Regions from separate parts of the Streptomyces sp. R818 genome, predicted to be linked through region 1. Evidence: riboswitches for the same ligand, from Rfam matches in the RefSeq annotation. Region 1 holds a riboswitch; each other region holds the start of a gene.
The links. Region 1 has a riboswitch for cobalamin ahead of N5I75_RS32645 (ABC transporter substrate-binding protein). Riboswitches for the same ligand answer to the same signal wherever they lie in the genome.
Positions count from the first base shown of each region.

Region 2: it holds a riboswitch for cobalamin, as region 1 does, so the genes downstream of both, nicT (Nickel transporter NicT) here and N5I75_RS32645 (ABC transporter substrate-binding protein) in region 1, are expected to answer to the same signal.
Region 3: it holds a riboswitch for cobalamin, as region 1 does, so the genes downstream of both, N5I75_RS02475 (ribonucleoside-diphosphate reductase subunit alpha) here and N5I75_RS32645 (ABC transporter substrate-binding protein) in region 1, are expected to answer to the same signal.
Region 4: it holds a riboswitch for cobalamin, as region 1 does, so the genes downstream of both, N5I75_RS31625 (ABC transporter substrate-binding protein) here and N5I75_RS32645 (ABC transporter substrate-binding protein) in region 1, are expected to answer to the same signal.

Region 1 covers NZ_JAOCNE010000014.1:239,781-243,077, forward strand. The annotation lists gene N5I75_RS32640 (FecCD family ABC transporter permease) at 1-718, opposite strand, end outside; gene N5I75_RS32645 (ABC transporter substrate-binding protein) at 715-1,773, opposite strand; cobalamin riboswitch at 1,804-1,945, opposite strand; cobalamin riboswitch at 2,053-2,202, shown strand; gene N5I75_RS32650 (CbtB domain-containing protein) at 2,240-2,461, shown strand; gene N5I75_RS32655 (CbtA family protein) at 2,484-3,239, shown strand.
Region 2 covers NZ_JAOCNE010000013.1:66,209-69,505, reverse strand. The annotation lists gene nicT (Nickel transporter NicT) at 567-1,658, opposite strand; cobalamin riboswitch at 1,690-1,914, opposite strand; gene N5I75_RS29770 (inorganic diphosphatase) at 1,943-2,446, opposite strand; gene N5I75_RS29765 (GNAT family N-acetyltransferase) at 2,534-3,037, opposite strand; gene rho (transcription termination factor Rho) at 3,082-3,297, opposite strand, start outside.
Region 3 covers NZ_JAOCNE010000001.1:554,850-558,146, forward strand. The annotation lists gene mctP (monocarboxylate uptake permease MctP) at 1-1,036, shown strand, start outside; cobalamin riboswitch at 1,161-1,289, shown strand; gene N5I75_RS02475 (ribonucleoside-diphosphate reductase subunit alpha) at 1,415-3,297, shown strand, end outside.
Region 4 covers NZ_JAOCNE010000014.1:20,090-23,386, forward strand. The annotation lists gene N5I75_RS31620 (FecCD family ABC transporter permease) at 1-169, opposite strand, end outside; gene N5I75_RS31625 (ABC transporter substrate-binding protein) at 166-1,224, opposite strand; cobalamin riboswitch at 1,262-1,454, opposite strand; gene N5I75_RS31630 (nucleotidyltransferase domain-containing protein) at 1,533-2,024, shown strand; gene N5I75_RS31635 (arginine deiminase) at 2,037-3,297, opposite strand, start outside.

The DNA.
Region 1 (3,297 bases):
GGGCCTGCACCATGAGGACGGCGATGCCGAGCAGCAGGGCCAGCCCCGGCAGCCACAGCGACCCCCAGGACACACCGCCCAGACCGCCCAGCGTCCAGGCGAGGACGGTGCGCGCCTCGTTGCCGTTGTCCGTGGTCAGGAGCAGGAGGTTCAACAGGGCGCTGAGCACCGACGCCACCGCGACCCCGGCCAGGATCAGCCGCAGGGAGGTGATGCGGCCGCCGGTGCGGGCGGCGGCGTAGACGAGTACGAGCGCCCCCAGCGCTCCGGCGAAAGCGGCCGCCGACAGGGACACCGCCCCGAACAGGCTCACCCCGAACACGATCACCGCGACCGCGCCGAGTGAGGCGCCGGAGGACACCCCGAGCAGGTACGGCTCGGCGAGCGGGTTGCGGACCAGTGCCTGCAACGCCGTACCGACGACGGCGAGGCCGGCGCCGGTGACCGCGCCGAGCAGGACGCGGGGCCCGCGCACATCGAGGACGATCGTCTCCCGCGCCCGCGTCCAGGTCGGCTCCGACCAGTCGACGCCGAGCGCGTGCGTCACGATGCCCCACACCTGGGCGGGCGGCACGTGCACCGAGCCGAGAGCGAGCCCGGCGGTCAGGGAGGCGAGCAGGAGCACGCCGAGTACCACCAGGGTGAGGACGAACGAACCCCGGCGGCCCGCCTTCACCGCGGCGGAACTCCTGGCCTTCGCGACAGCCGGAGCGGTCACTTGAAGCTGTCCGGGTGCAGCCCGCGCGCCAGGTCGCCCACCGCGTCCGCCGACCGGACGCCGACCAGGGTGTCGGTCAGCGGCAGCACCACGAAACGCTTGTTCTTGATCGCGGGCACGTCGGCGAGTGCGGGCTGGGAGAGCAGGAACTTCTTCTTCTGCGCGACGCTGGTGCCCGCGTAGTCGTAGATGGCGATGACGTCGGGCTTGCGGTCCACGACCTGTTCCCAGGAGACGTCGCCGAACACGTCGTCCAGGTCGGCGAAGACGTTCTTGCCGCCCGCCAGTTTGATCAGTTCATTGCCCAGGCCCTTGCCGCCCGCGGTGAAGGCGGACTTGTCGCCGCTGTCGTAGACGAACACGGAGACGTCGTCCGCGTCCCGCACGGCCTTGCTCGCCTTGTCGACGCGGCCGCGCAGCTTGGAGACGAGGGCGGACGCGCGGTCGGAGACGCCGAAGATCTTGCCGATCGTGCGTATCTCGGTATACGTGTCCTGCATGGTCACCCCCTTCTTCCCGGCGCAGTTCTCCCGGTTGAGGTAGGTGTCGATGCCCGCGTCCTGGAACGCCTTGCGCGAGCGTCCCTCCTTCTCCGCGAACGCGCTGGCGTACCCGCCGTAGACGAAGTCGGGATCGGTGTCCAGGACCTTCTCGAACGACGGTGCCTCCTTCGACAGCTGCGGGATCGACGCGAAGTCCTTGCGCAGAGCGGGCAGAACCGCCGAGTCGGGATACGAGGTGCCGACCATCCGGTCCTTGAGGCCCAGCGAGAGCATCAGTTCGGCCGGGTGCTGGTGGATCGTCACCGCGCGGGACGGCGGCTTCGTGTACGTCGTCTTGACACCGCAGTTGTCGACGGTGACGGGGAAGCCCTTCGCCGCCGAGGCCCCGGCTTTCGGGGAGTCGGCGGACGTGCCCGATGAGCTGCACCCTGCTGTCAGCAGGATCGCCGACAGCGCGGTGGCAGCCGCGGCGAGACGCGCCGGACGCCGCCCGCGTGCGGCCGCGGCCGACGGGGAGAACGAGAAAAGGGAACGGTGGTGACCGTCGTGCATGGGAAGCCTCCTGCGGAGTCCGCGCTCCTCGGATCGGGCCCGCGACAGGTCAGTGACCTGACTTCCGCGTACGCCCTTCGAGACGCGCGCGGTCACAGTGGCGGGACCGTGCCGGACTCACACCGGCTTCCTGGCTCCTGCCGCGGCTTTGACCCGGTGATCGTACGTAATGACAAGGCAAACCAGGGAATCGGGTCGGATCGGGGTCGGGAGCCCCGATCCAGGACGATCGTGTCGCCGGCATCGACCTCGCCGCCGAACGTGGTGGTTCTGCCGGTCTTGGCCATGAACGCGACAGGCGATACCGTCTCTTCGTTATCGACGACGGTCGACGGAAGCCGGTGAGAACCCGGCACGGTCGCGCCACTGTGATACGGGACAGCATCTGTGTCCCGTGAGTCAGACCCGTGGCTGTCGTCCCTGTGCACCACCGAGATGGGACGCGAACTCCCGAGGAGGCCCTGCCATGGCGCAGCACGTCGCCCAGCCGACCGCCACCACCCCTGTCATACCGGCCAAGCTCCCCCTGAAGGACATAGCCCCGTGGGCCGTGTTCTTCGGTGTCCTGATGCTGGTTCTTCTGTACTTCGTCGGCGCCGAACAGGGAGCCACCTCCGTGTTCAGCGGCGCGGACGTCCATGAGTGGGTGCACGACGCCCGCCACCTGCTCGGCTTCCCCTGCCACTGACGTAAGGGACACCGAACAGCTCATGAACTCAACCACCGTACGCAGCCTGCTCGTTCGGGGCATGCTCGCCGGTCTCGCGGCGGGCGTGCTCGCCCTCGTCATCGCCTACTGGCTCGGCGAGCCGATGGTCGACAAGGCGATCGGCTTCGAGGAGGCCCACGCCGGTCACTCGCACGGTGACGAGGTCGAACTCGTCTCGCGCAGCCTCCAGTCCACGGCCGGACTCGCTACCGGCGTCCTCGTCTACGGGGTCGCCTTCGGCGGCATCGCGGCGCTCGCCTACTGCTTCGCGCTCGGCCGGGTGGGCCGCTTCGGCCCGCGCGCCACGGCGCTGCTGCTGTCCGGCTGCGCCCTGCTCGCGGTCTACGTCGTGCCGTTCCTGAAGTACCCCGCGAACCCGCCGGCCGTCGGCAACCCCGACACCATCGGCAAGCGGACCACGCTGTACTTCCTGATGATGGTGCTGAGCGTGCTCATCGCGGTCGCGGCGACGATGCTCGGCAAGCGGCTGGCCCCGCGTCTGGGCACCTGGTGGGCCACCGTGGTCGCGGTCCTCGGCTTCGCCGTCGTCATCGGCCTGGCCTTCCAGTTCCTGCCCGTGATCAACGAGGTGCCCGAGCACTTCCCGGCCGCTGTGCTCTGGCGCTTCAGGCTCTCCGCCCTCGCCATCCAGATCACGCTGTGGACCGGATTCGGCCTGCTCTTCGGCGAGTTGGCCGAGCGCCTGCTCAAGCCCCGGCCCGCCGCGGTCGGCCACGCGGTCCCCGCAGGGAGCTGAACCGGCCGCTCCGGCGAGGAGATCGAGCCGATCGCGTCGTACGTGAGGGCCCACGGAA
Region 2 (3,297 bases), on a different contig from region 1:
CGTGGCGGAGTCGGTCCGGACCGTTGTCCCGGGGGCGTCGGCCTCGTCGCCGGGCGGAGTCCATGTGGCCGGTGTGTCCAGCGGGCCGGCCGTCTTCTCGTCCGTGCCCGCGTGCCGGGCTGCCGGTACGTCCGCGCCGGGCGCCTCCCCGTTGTTCTCGCCGGACGGGACGGGGGCCTCGGACGAGTCGATGGCTACGGTCACGTAGGTGCTCCTGAGTGCTCGGGCGCGGGCGGTTCGACCCGATACCTTATCGCCCCGGGCACCTCCGACCGGGTGAGGCCCGCCCTGGCCGGGCCGCCCCGGGAGAACTCACCCCGAGCCCAGCGAAGAGCGAAAAGGTGCCGGGCCCGCCGATTGCAGCTCCCCCCACTGCGACCGGCGGGCCCGGGCCTCGACCGTGCGCCGCGGCGGGAGAGCGAGGGCACGGGAGGCTCTGCTGAGCAGTATCCCCAAGGCGCGGGCCGGGGCAATCGGGCCATGTGACCCTCCTCACTGGGCCGAACGGCCCGCATTCGCGCGCCCCGCCGGACACACGCGCCCCGGAGCCCGACTCCGGCCCCGCCTCAACCGCCCTCGGCGACCCGTGCCGACCAGCGCTGCTCGACCTTGGCCAGACGCCAGTAGGCGAGCGCCGCCGCCCACACCGCGACGAACAGGCCGACGATGACGTACCCCACGTTGTCGAGGTCGAGCCCGGCGATCCAGCCGGTCACCGCGTCCGTGAGGGCGAGTTTCTCGCGCAGGACACCGACCAGCTCGATCGTGCCGATGAAGAACGCGACCGCGATCGACAGACCGGTGATCGTGAGGTTGTAGAACACCTTGCGCACCGGGTTGGAGAACGCCCACTGGTACGCGAAGTTCATGAACGTCCCGTCCAGCGTGTCGAACAGACTCATGCCCGCCGCGAAGAGCAGGGGCAGGCAGAGGATCGCGTACCAGGGCAGCCCGGCCGCGGCCCCGCTGCCCGCCATCACCATCAGGGTCACCTCGGTCGCCGTGTCGAAGCCGAGGCCGAAGAGGAAGCCGAGCGGGTACATCTGGCCGGGGCGGGTGATCGACCTGGTGAAGCGGCCGAGGATGCGGTTCATGAAGCCCCGCGAGTCCAGGTGTTCCTCCAGCTCCCGCTCGTCGTACGAGCCTTCGCGCATCGCCCGGAACACCTTCAGGATGCCGAGGAGCGCCACCAGATTGAGCGCCGCGATCAGGTACAGGAACGTGCCCGACACCGTCGTGCCCACCACGCCCAGGACCTGGTGCGTGGTGGACTCGTCGTTCAGGAGCACACCGGCGAGCGCCGCGCCGCCCGCCACGAGCGCCGCCATCGCGACGACCACGCTGGAGTGCCCGAGCGCGAACCAGAACCCGACCGACACGGGCCGCTTGCCGTCCGCCATCAGCTTGCGGGTGGTGTTGTCGATCGCCGCGATGTGGTCGGCGTCGAACGCGTGCCGCATCCCGAGCGTGTACGCGGTGATGCCGAGTCCGATGCCGAACGCCTTGTCGCCGACCTCGTAGTGCTCGGGGACGACGAGAAGGAACAGCACGCCGAACGCGACGACGTGCAGCGCCGCGATCACCGCGAGGAGACCCGCCGTACGGACGGTGTCCTCACGGCGCCAGCGGAAAGTCGCGGGGGTTCCGGGCAGGGTCATGCCTTGATCACGCTCCAGCACCTCGTGGATCACTTCGTGAGATGCCGTGGCCGGTCTCCTGGCTTACGGGCATGGCGCGCCGCTCCTGCCTTCCCAGCCGCCCGGAGGCGGCCAGTGGCGCGGTGGAACGGCGTGCTCCGCACCGACCCGGAAGCGGGACGGCACGGAACCCGATCACAGTGGCGAGGGCCGCTCCGGACTTGGCCCCGAAGGGCCGTCACCGGTCTTCCCGAGCACCACGGCCCGCCCACCTTAGAGGACGGGCCGCGCGCTGCTCCGGGCGGCTACCCCTCGCGGCGCTCGCGCGCCCGCCCGATCTCCTCGTACGCCTTCTCCCGGCCCTCCCAGTGCGAGCCCTCGACGGACTTGCCGGGCTCCAGGTCCTTGTAGACCTCGAAGAAGTGGGTGATCTCCAGGCGGTCGAACTCGGGGAGGTCGTCGATGTCCTGGGTCTCCGCGTGGCGCGGGTCGTGCGCGGGCACGCACAGGATCTTCTCGTCCGGGCCCTTCTCGTCGCTCATCACGAACATGCCGATGGCCCGGCACTCGATGACGCAGCCGGGGAACGTCGCGTCGCCGGTCAGCACCAGCGCGTCCAGCGGGTCGCCGTCGCCGCCGAGGGTGCCTTGTACGTAGCCGTAGTCCGCGGGGTACTGGGTCGAGGTGAACAGCATCCGGTCGAGCCGGATCCGCCCGAGTTCGTGGTCCATCTCGTACTTGTTCCGGGAGCCCTGCGGGATCTCCACGATCACGTCGAACGCGTCGCCGCGCGTCTCGCTGCCGCCCAATGTGGCCTCCTTGCCCCATTGCCGCCCGCTCGAATTGCCACCGAGTGTGCGCCGCGCGGGCCGGGGGCGGAAGCCCTTCGACAGGCCCTAGGACAGCCCCCGGCCGGAGGGGCCGATGGGGAAGACGAGTTCCGGCCGGTCCCATGCGACGGCCGGGGGCCGTGCGACGGCCGTGCCCGTGCGGTGCGCCCCGACGCTGCGGTAGAAGCCCTCCGCCGGCGGGTGCGCGACGACGCGTACGTGGTCCAGGCCCGCGGTGTGCGCCTCGTCCCGCATGTGCGCGACGAGCAGGCGCCCGATGCCCATTCCCTGCGCGTCGTTCGCGACGAACATCAGGTCCAGCTCCGGCGGGGCGAGGAGCAGGGAGTAGAAGCCGAGCACGCGGTCGTCGGCGAGCGAGGCCGCGACGAAGACCCGGTGTGCCTCGATGTAGTCGGGGCCCACCCGGTAGTCCGCGACCATCGGCGCGTACGGGCCCTCGTAGGCGCGGGAGCCGCGGACGAGCCGGGTCAGCCGTCTGGCGTCGCGCGCGGTGGCCCGGCGCACCGTGACGGCGGGGTCACCGCCACGCCGCGTAATGCTCGATGTCATGCGTCGAGTATTACGTATCTGATCGCGGACCCGGCAATCGGCGGTCAGCCCGTGGGCACGGTCGCTTGGACCTGGCGCAGGAACGCGGCGTTGTCGGGGGTGTGGCGCAGCCTGTCGAGCAGCGCCTCGTAGGAGGAGTGGCCGTCCCGGTCCCGCAGCGCCCGGCGCAGTCCGCGCTCGGCCGTCAACTCCGTCGCGGAAAGCAGGAGTTCTTCGCGGCGCGTGCCGGAAGGGGCGAGATCGACGGCCGGGTGGACGCG
Region 3 (3,297 bases), on a different contig from region 1:
GTTCGTCAAGGACGGTCTGATCTACCTCGTCATCGCGGTCGCCATCATCTACATCCCGATCAAGCTGGGCGGCTTCGACGACATCTTCGCCGCGGCGGGCGAGAAGTTCGAGCAGCTCAATCCGGCGACAGGGAAACCCGTCGGGGCGCTCGCGCCGGGCGAGGCGGGCCACTGGACGTACGCGACGCTCGCGCTCGGCTCGGCGCTCGCGCTGTTCATGTACCCGCACTCGATCACCGCGACGCTCTCCTCCAAGAGCCGTGACGTGATCCGCCGCAACACCACGATCCTGCCGCTGTACTCGCTCATGCTGGGCCTGCTCGCGCTGCTCGGGTTCATGGCGATCGCGGCCGGGATCAAGGTGCAGAACGGGCAGTTGGCGATCCCGCAGCTGTTCGAGGACATGTTCCCCGACTGGTTCACGGGTGTCGCGTTCGCCGCCATCGGCATCGGCGCGCTCGTGCCCGCGGCCATCATGTCCATCGCCGCGGCGAACCTCTTCACGCGCAACATCTACAAGGACTTCATCAAGCCCGACGCGACCCCGGCGCAGGAGACCAAGGTCTCCAAGCTCGTGTCGCTGCTCGTGAAGGTGGGCGCGCTCGTCTTCGTCCTCACCATGGACAAGACCGTCGCCATCAACTTCCAGCTCCTCGGCGGCATCTGGATCCTGCAGACCATGCCGGCGCTGGTCGGCGGCCTCTTCACCCGCTGGTTCCACCGCTGGGCGCTGATCGCGGGCTGGGCGGTCGGCATGGTGTACGGCACGCTCGCCGCGTACGGGGTGGCGTCGCCGACGCAGGCGCACTTCGGCGGGTCCTCGAAGGAGATTCCCGGCATCGGGGAGATCGGGTACATCGGTCTGACGGCGTTCGTGATGAACGTGATCGTGACCGTCGTCCTGACCTTCGTCCTGAGGGCGGCGAAGGCCCCCGAGGGCATCGACGAGACGTCGCCCGGCGACTACACGGCCGACGCCGGCGACAAGGGCGTGCAGACGGACCTCCCGGTCGTGGGGGCGGGCTCCGGCCACTGATCCAGTCGTACGTTCCTTAGGACGGGCCCCTCTGCTTGCGCGGAGGGGCCCGTCCTCGTACGTGCCGCTGAACGACACGGCCGACACAAGATATGGGCCCGTCACTCGCACCCGGCACAACATGTATGCTCGCTCTCGCTGCAGCCGCAGGGGAATCCGGTGCAAATCCGGAACTGTCCCGCAACGGTGAACGTAGCGCGCATACCGCCGCGCCCGCGTGAGTCCGACGACCTGCCGCAGCCCGTCCGAGCCGTCCGGCCCGGACGGAGATGACGTCCGGGCCTCGCGGAATGGGCCGGTGACGACGGCGCCCCCCTGCGTGCGCGCCCGAGCCACTCCTCCCCGCAAGGCCCCGAGCCGAGCGAGGGAGAGCCCCCAGTGACCATCGCGCCGCCCGCCGAACCGGTCTCAGCCGCAGAAGAGCAGGACGCTCCGGGCACCGCGCTGCTGCGCACCCTGACCGAGCTGACCGCCGACCTCCCGGGCGCCGACCCCGGCCGCGTCGCCGCCGCCGCGCTGCGCGGCCGCAGCGCCCGCGCCGACGAGGCCGAGCTGCGCGAGCTGGCCACCGAGGCCGCCGCCGGGCTGATCTCCGAGGACCCGGTCTACTCCCGGCTCGCCGCCCGCCTGCTCACGCTCACCATCGCCGCCGAGGCAGCCACGCAGGGGGTCACCTCCTTCACGGGGTCGATCGCGGTCGGCCACCGGGAGGGCCTGATCGCCGACCGCACCGCCGAGTTCGCCCGCGTACACGCGACGCGGCTCGACGCGCTCATCGACACCGGCGCCGACGACCGCTTCGGCTACTTCGGCCTGCGCACCCTGCACAGCCGTTACTTGCTGCGCCACCCGATCACCCGCCAGGTCATCGAGACGCCGCAGTACTTCATGCTGCGCGTGGCCACCGGTCTGGCCGAGGACGATTCCGTGCGCGCCCTGGGCGAGGTCGCCGACCTCTACGGCCTCATGAGCCGCCTGGACTACCTCCCCTCCTCCCCCACCCTCTTCAACTCCGGCACCCGTCACCCGCAGATGTCGAGCTGCTACCTGCTCGACTCCCCGCTCGACGAGCTGGACTCGATCTACGACCGCTACCACCAGGTGGCCCGCCTCTCCAAGCACGCCGGCGGCATCGGACTCTCCTACTCCCGCATCCGCAGCCGGGGTTCGCTGATCCGGGGCACCAACGGGCACTCCAACGGCATCGTGCCGTTCCTGAAGACGCTGGACGCGTCGGTCGCCGCCGTGAACCAGGGCGGGCGCCGCAAGGGCGCCGCCGCCGTCTACCTGGAGACCTGGCACTCCGACATCGAGGAGTTCCTGGAGCTGCGCGACAACACCGGCGAGGACGCGCGCCGCACCCACAACCTCAACCTGGCGCACTGGATCCCCGACGAGTTCATGCGCCGCGTCGCCGACGACGGCCCCTGGTCGCTGTTCTCCCCGGCCGACGTGCCCGACCTCGTGGACCTGTGGGGCGCCGAGTTCGACGCCGCGTACCGCGCTGCCGAGGCCGACGGCAAGGCGCAGAAGACGATCCCCGCGCGCGAGCTGTACGGCCGCATGATGCGCACCCTCGCGCAGACCGGCAACGGCTGGCTGACCTTCAAGGACGCCGCCAACCGCACCGCCAACCAGACCGCGGAGCCCGGCCACACCGTCCACTCCTCGAACCTGTGCACGGAGATCCTGGAGGTGACGGACGACGGGGAGACCGCTGTCTGCAATCTGGGGTCGGTCAACCTGGGCGCCTTCGTCGTCGACGGAGACATCGACTGGGAGCGGCTCGACGAGACGGTCCGCACCGCCGTCACCTTCCTCGACCGCGTCGTCGACATCAACTTCTACCCGACCGAGCAGGCGGGCCGCTCCAACGCCCGCTGGCGCCCGGTCGGCCTCGGCGCGATGGGCCTCCAGGACGTCTTCTTCAAGCTGCGCCTGCCCTTCGACTCGCCGCAGGCGAAAGCACTTTCGACGCGCCTTGCCGAGCGCATCATGCTCGCCGCGTACGAGGCCTCCGCCGACCTGGCCGAGCGCAACGGCCCGCTGCCCGCCTGGGAGAAGACCCGCACCGCGCGCGGAGTCCTGCACCCCGACCACTACCCCGACGCGCAGGTGACCTGGCCGGAGCGGTGGGCCGCGCTGCGGGAACGGATCGCCGCCGTCGGCATGCGCAACTCATTGCTCCTCGCCATCGCGCCGACCGCGACGATCGCCTCCATCGCGGGCGTCTACGAGTGCATCGAGCCGCAGGTCTCCAA
Region 4 (3,297 bases), 220 kb from region 1:
TCGGGGAGAGGTCCGAGGTGCCCCAGCCGATCCTGGCGCCGACCGTCGACCACACGTCGGCGACGCGGATGTGCGCGGGCCCGATCGTGATGGCGACGGCGACCGATACGCAGAGCGCCGCGAGGGCCGCGGCCCAGTAGAGGGCGGGGCGGACCACCGTGGTCGTCACTTGTCGAGGCCGAACTCGCGCAGCGCGGCGGCCACCTTCTCCACGCCCTCGACGGTGCGGATGGTGGGGTTGAGGGCCTGCCCGCTGAGCAGCACGTACCGCTTCTCGCGCACGGCCGTCATGTTCTTGGTGACCGGGTCGGACTCCAGGAACCTGATCTTCTGCGCGGCGGACTCGGCGGACTGGGAGCGGCGGGTGAGGTCGCCGATGACGAGGACGTCCGGGTCGCGGTCCGCGACCGTCTCCCAGTTGATCTGCGGCCACTCCTCGTGGGTGTCGTCGAAGACGTTGCGCACGCCGAGTTCCTTGGTGACGATGCCGGGCGCGCCGCAACAGCCCGCCATGTAGGGCGAGTCGGAGTTGGCGAACCAGTACAGGACGCTCACGCCGTCGGCGTCGATCCCGGTCGTCGCCTTGTCGACCCGGGACGTGAGCTGAGCGACGAGCTTCTCGCCGCGCTCCTCGACGTCGAAGATCCGCGCCAGGTCACGTATCTCGCCGTAGACCGTGTCCATCGTCAGCGCGCTGGTGCGGACGCCGTCGCCGTCCCCGCTGTTGTCCTTGCCCGCGCAGTCGCTGGGGGAGAGGTAGGTGGGCACGCCGAGCTTCTCGAACTTGTCGCGCGGTGCCACGCCGCCCTTGCCGATCGTGTACTGGAAGGAGGCGGCGGCGAAGTCCGGTTCGGTGTCGAGGACCTTCTCGAAGGAGGGGTAGCGGTCGGCGAGGCGCGGCACCTTCGCGTTCGCCTTCTCCAGGCCCTTGAGGACAGGGTCGGTCCATGTCGCGGTGCCGACCATCCGGTCCGCGAGCCCGAGCGAGAGCAGGATCTCCGCCGAGCCCTGGTCGAGGGCGACGGCCCGGCGCGGGGTGTGCGCGACGCGGACCGTCGCGCCGCAGTTGTCGAGGGTGACGGCGGCGCCTGCACCCTGGGCGGCGTCGGCGGAGCCGTCGCCACCGCCGCACGCGGTCAGGAGAAGGGCGCCCGCCCACAGCGGTGCGAAGTGGCGGAGTCGACGTGCGAAGGGCACGGGGGTTCCTCTGCGTCCAGGGCCCATACGCGGAGCCGGCCTACGGTTCACCCCCGGCCGGGTCTCGGTCCGGAGGCCGCCAGCAGGTCTTCGGACTCGGGATCGTCCAGGCGGAGCGCCTTCCCGAACCGTCGACCGGCTCAGTGGCAGTGGCCCCGCCCGTCCCCCTCACCGCTGCGCGTCAGCTCCGGACTCTCACCGGATTCCCTGACCCGTACGCGCTCCCTACAGAACGCACAAAGGTACGACTGGCTCACGGAACGTATCACGGGCCCACCCACGCCCCCGAAATCCGTTCGCCGCCCGCGCCCCGCCCGCCTAGCCTGCCTCGCGTGATGACAGCGGACGACGTACGAGGCGTCCTCGCCCTGCTGCGGGAGGCCGGGGCGGACGTGTGGATCGGCGGCGGCTGGGGCATCGACGCCCTCGTCGGCGAAGAGACCAGGGACCACCGCGACCTCGATCTCATGCACCGGCACGAGCAGGAGCCCGCCGTGCTCGCCGCCCTCACCGGCGCAGGGTTCGCCGAGACCCTCGACTGGCGCCCCGCGCGCTTCGTCCTCGCCCACCCCGACGGCCGCGAACTCGACCTGCACCCCTTGCGCTTCGCCGCCGACGGGTCGGCCGAGCAGTCCTCGCTCGACCCGGAGCGGCCGTTCCGTTACCCGGCGGAGGTCTTCGTCACCGGCACGATCGCGGGGGAGCCGGTCCCGTGCCTCTCGGCCGAGCAGCAGGTGCGCTTCCACCAGGGCTACGAGCCCGCCGACCGCGACCGGCACGACATGGCGCAGCTGCGCCGGGTCTTCGGCATCGCCACGCACTTCTGACCGGGCGGCGCCTCAGTAGGAGACGGGGTCGCGGACGATCGGGCATGTCATGCAGTGGCCGCCGCCCCGGCCGCGGCCGAGTTCCGCGCCGACGATCGTGACGACCTCGACGCCCGCCTTGCGCAGCAGCGTGTTGGTCTGGGTGTTGCGGTCGTAGGTGACGACGACCCCGGGCTCCAGGGCGACCGCGTTGTTGCCGCTGTCCCACTGCTGGCGCTCGGAGGCGTACACGTCGCCGCCGGTCTCGATGACCCGTAGCCCCGGCAGGCCGAGCCCCCGCGCGACGACGTCGACGAACGGGGTCGTCCCCTCGTCGGTGATGTCGAGCCCCGGCGCCTTGTCGCTGGGGCGCAGCGAGAACGTGTGCACCGAGTCCATGATCCGCGGGTAGAGCGTGACGATGTCCCGGTCGGCGAAGGTGAAGACGGTGTCCAGATGCATCGCCGCGCGCAGCTTCGGCATCCCGGCGACGATGACGTGCTCGGCCGCGCCCTTCTCGAACAGGGCGGTCGCGACCTGCGTGATCGCCTGCCGCGAGGTGCGCTCGCTCATGCCCATCAGGACGACGCCGTTGCCGACCGGCATGATGTCGCCGCCCTCGAACGTGGCCTGACCCCAGCCCTGTTCGGGGTCGCCCCACCAGACGGTCGAGCCCGCGAACTCCGGGTGGAAGCGGTAGACCGCCTTCATCAGGAGGGTCTCGTCGTGGCGTGCGGGCCAGAACAGCGGGTTCAGCGTCAGGCCGCCGTAGAGCCAGCAGGTGGTGTCGCGCGTGTAGAGCGTGTTGGGCAGCGGCGGCATCAGGTACTCGCGCACTCCGCTGGACTCGCGCGCCATCGACACGTACGCGGAGCGGTACTCGTCCGGCAGATCGGTGGTGGCGAGCCCGCCGATGAGGAACTCGGCGAGCTTCTCCGGCCGCAGCGTCTCCAGGAAGGCGCGGGTGTCGTCGATGAGCCCGACCCCCACCTGATTGGCGACGATCTTGCGGTCGAGCAGCCAGTCCTTCGCCTCGGGCAGCGCCATCGTCTGCGCGAGCACCTCGTGCAGCTCGACGACCTCGATGCCGCGCTGCCGCATCTTGTTGACGAAGTCGGCGTGGTCGCGCTGCGCGTTCTCCACCCACATCACGTCGTCGAAGAGGAGGTCGTCGGAGTTGGTCGGGGTCAGCCTGCGGTGGGCGAGCCCCGGCGCGCAGACGAGGACCTTGCGGAGCCGGCCCACCTCGGAGTGGACGCCGTAGGCGGCGGACGCGGGTGTCTCGTGGTCGGTC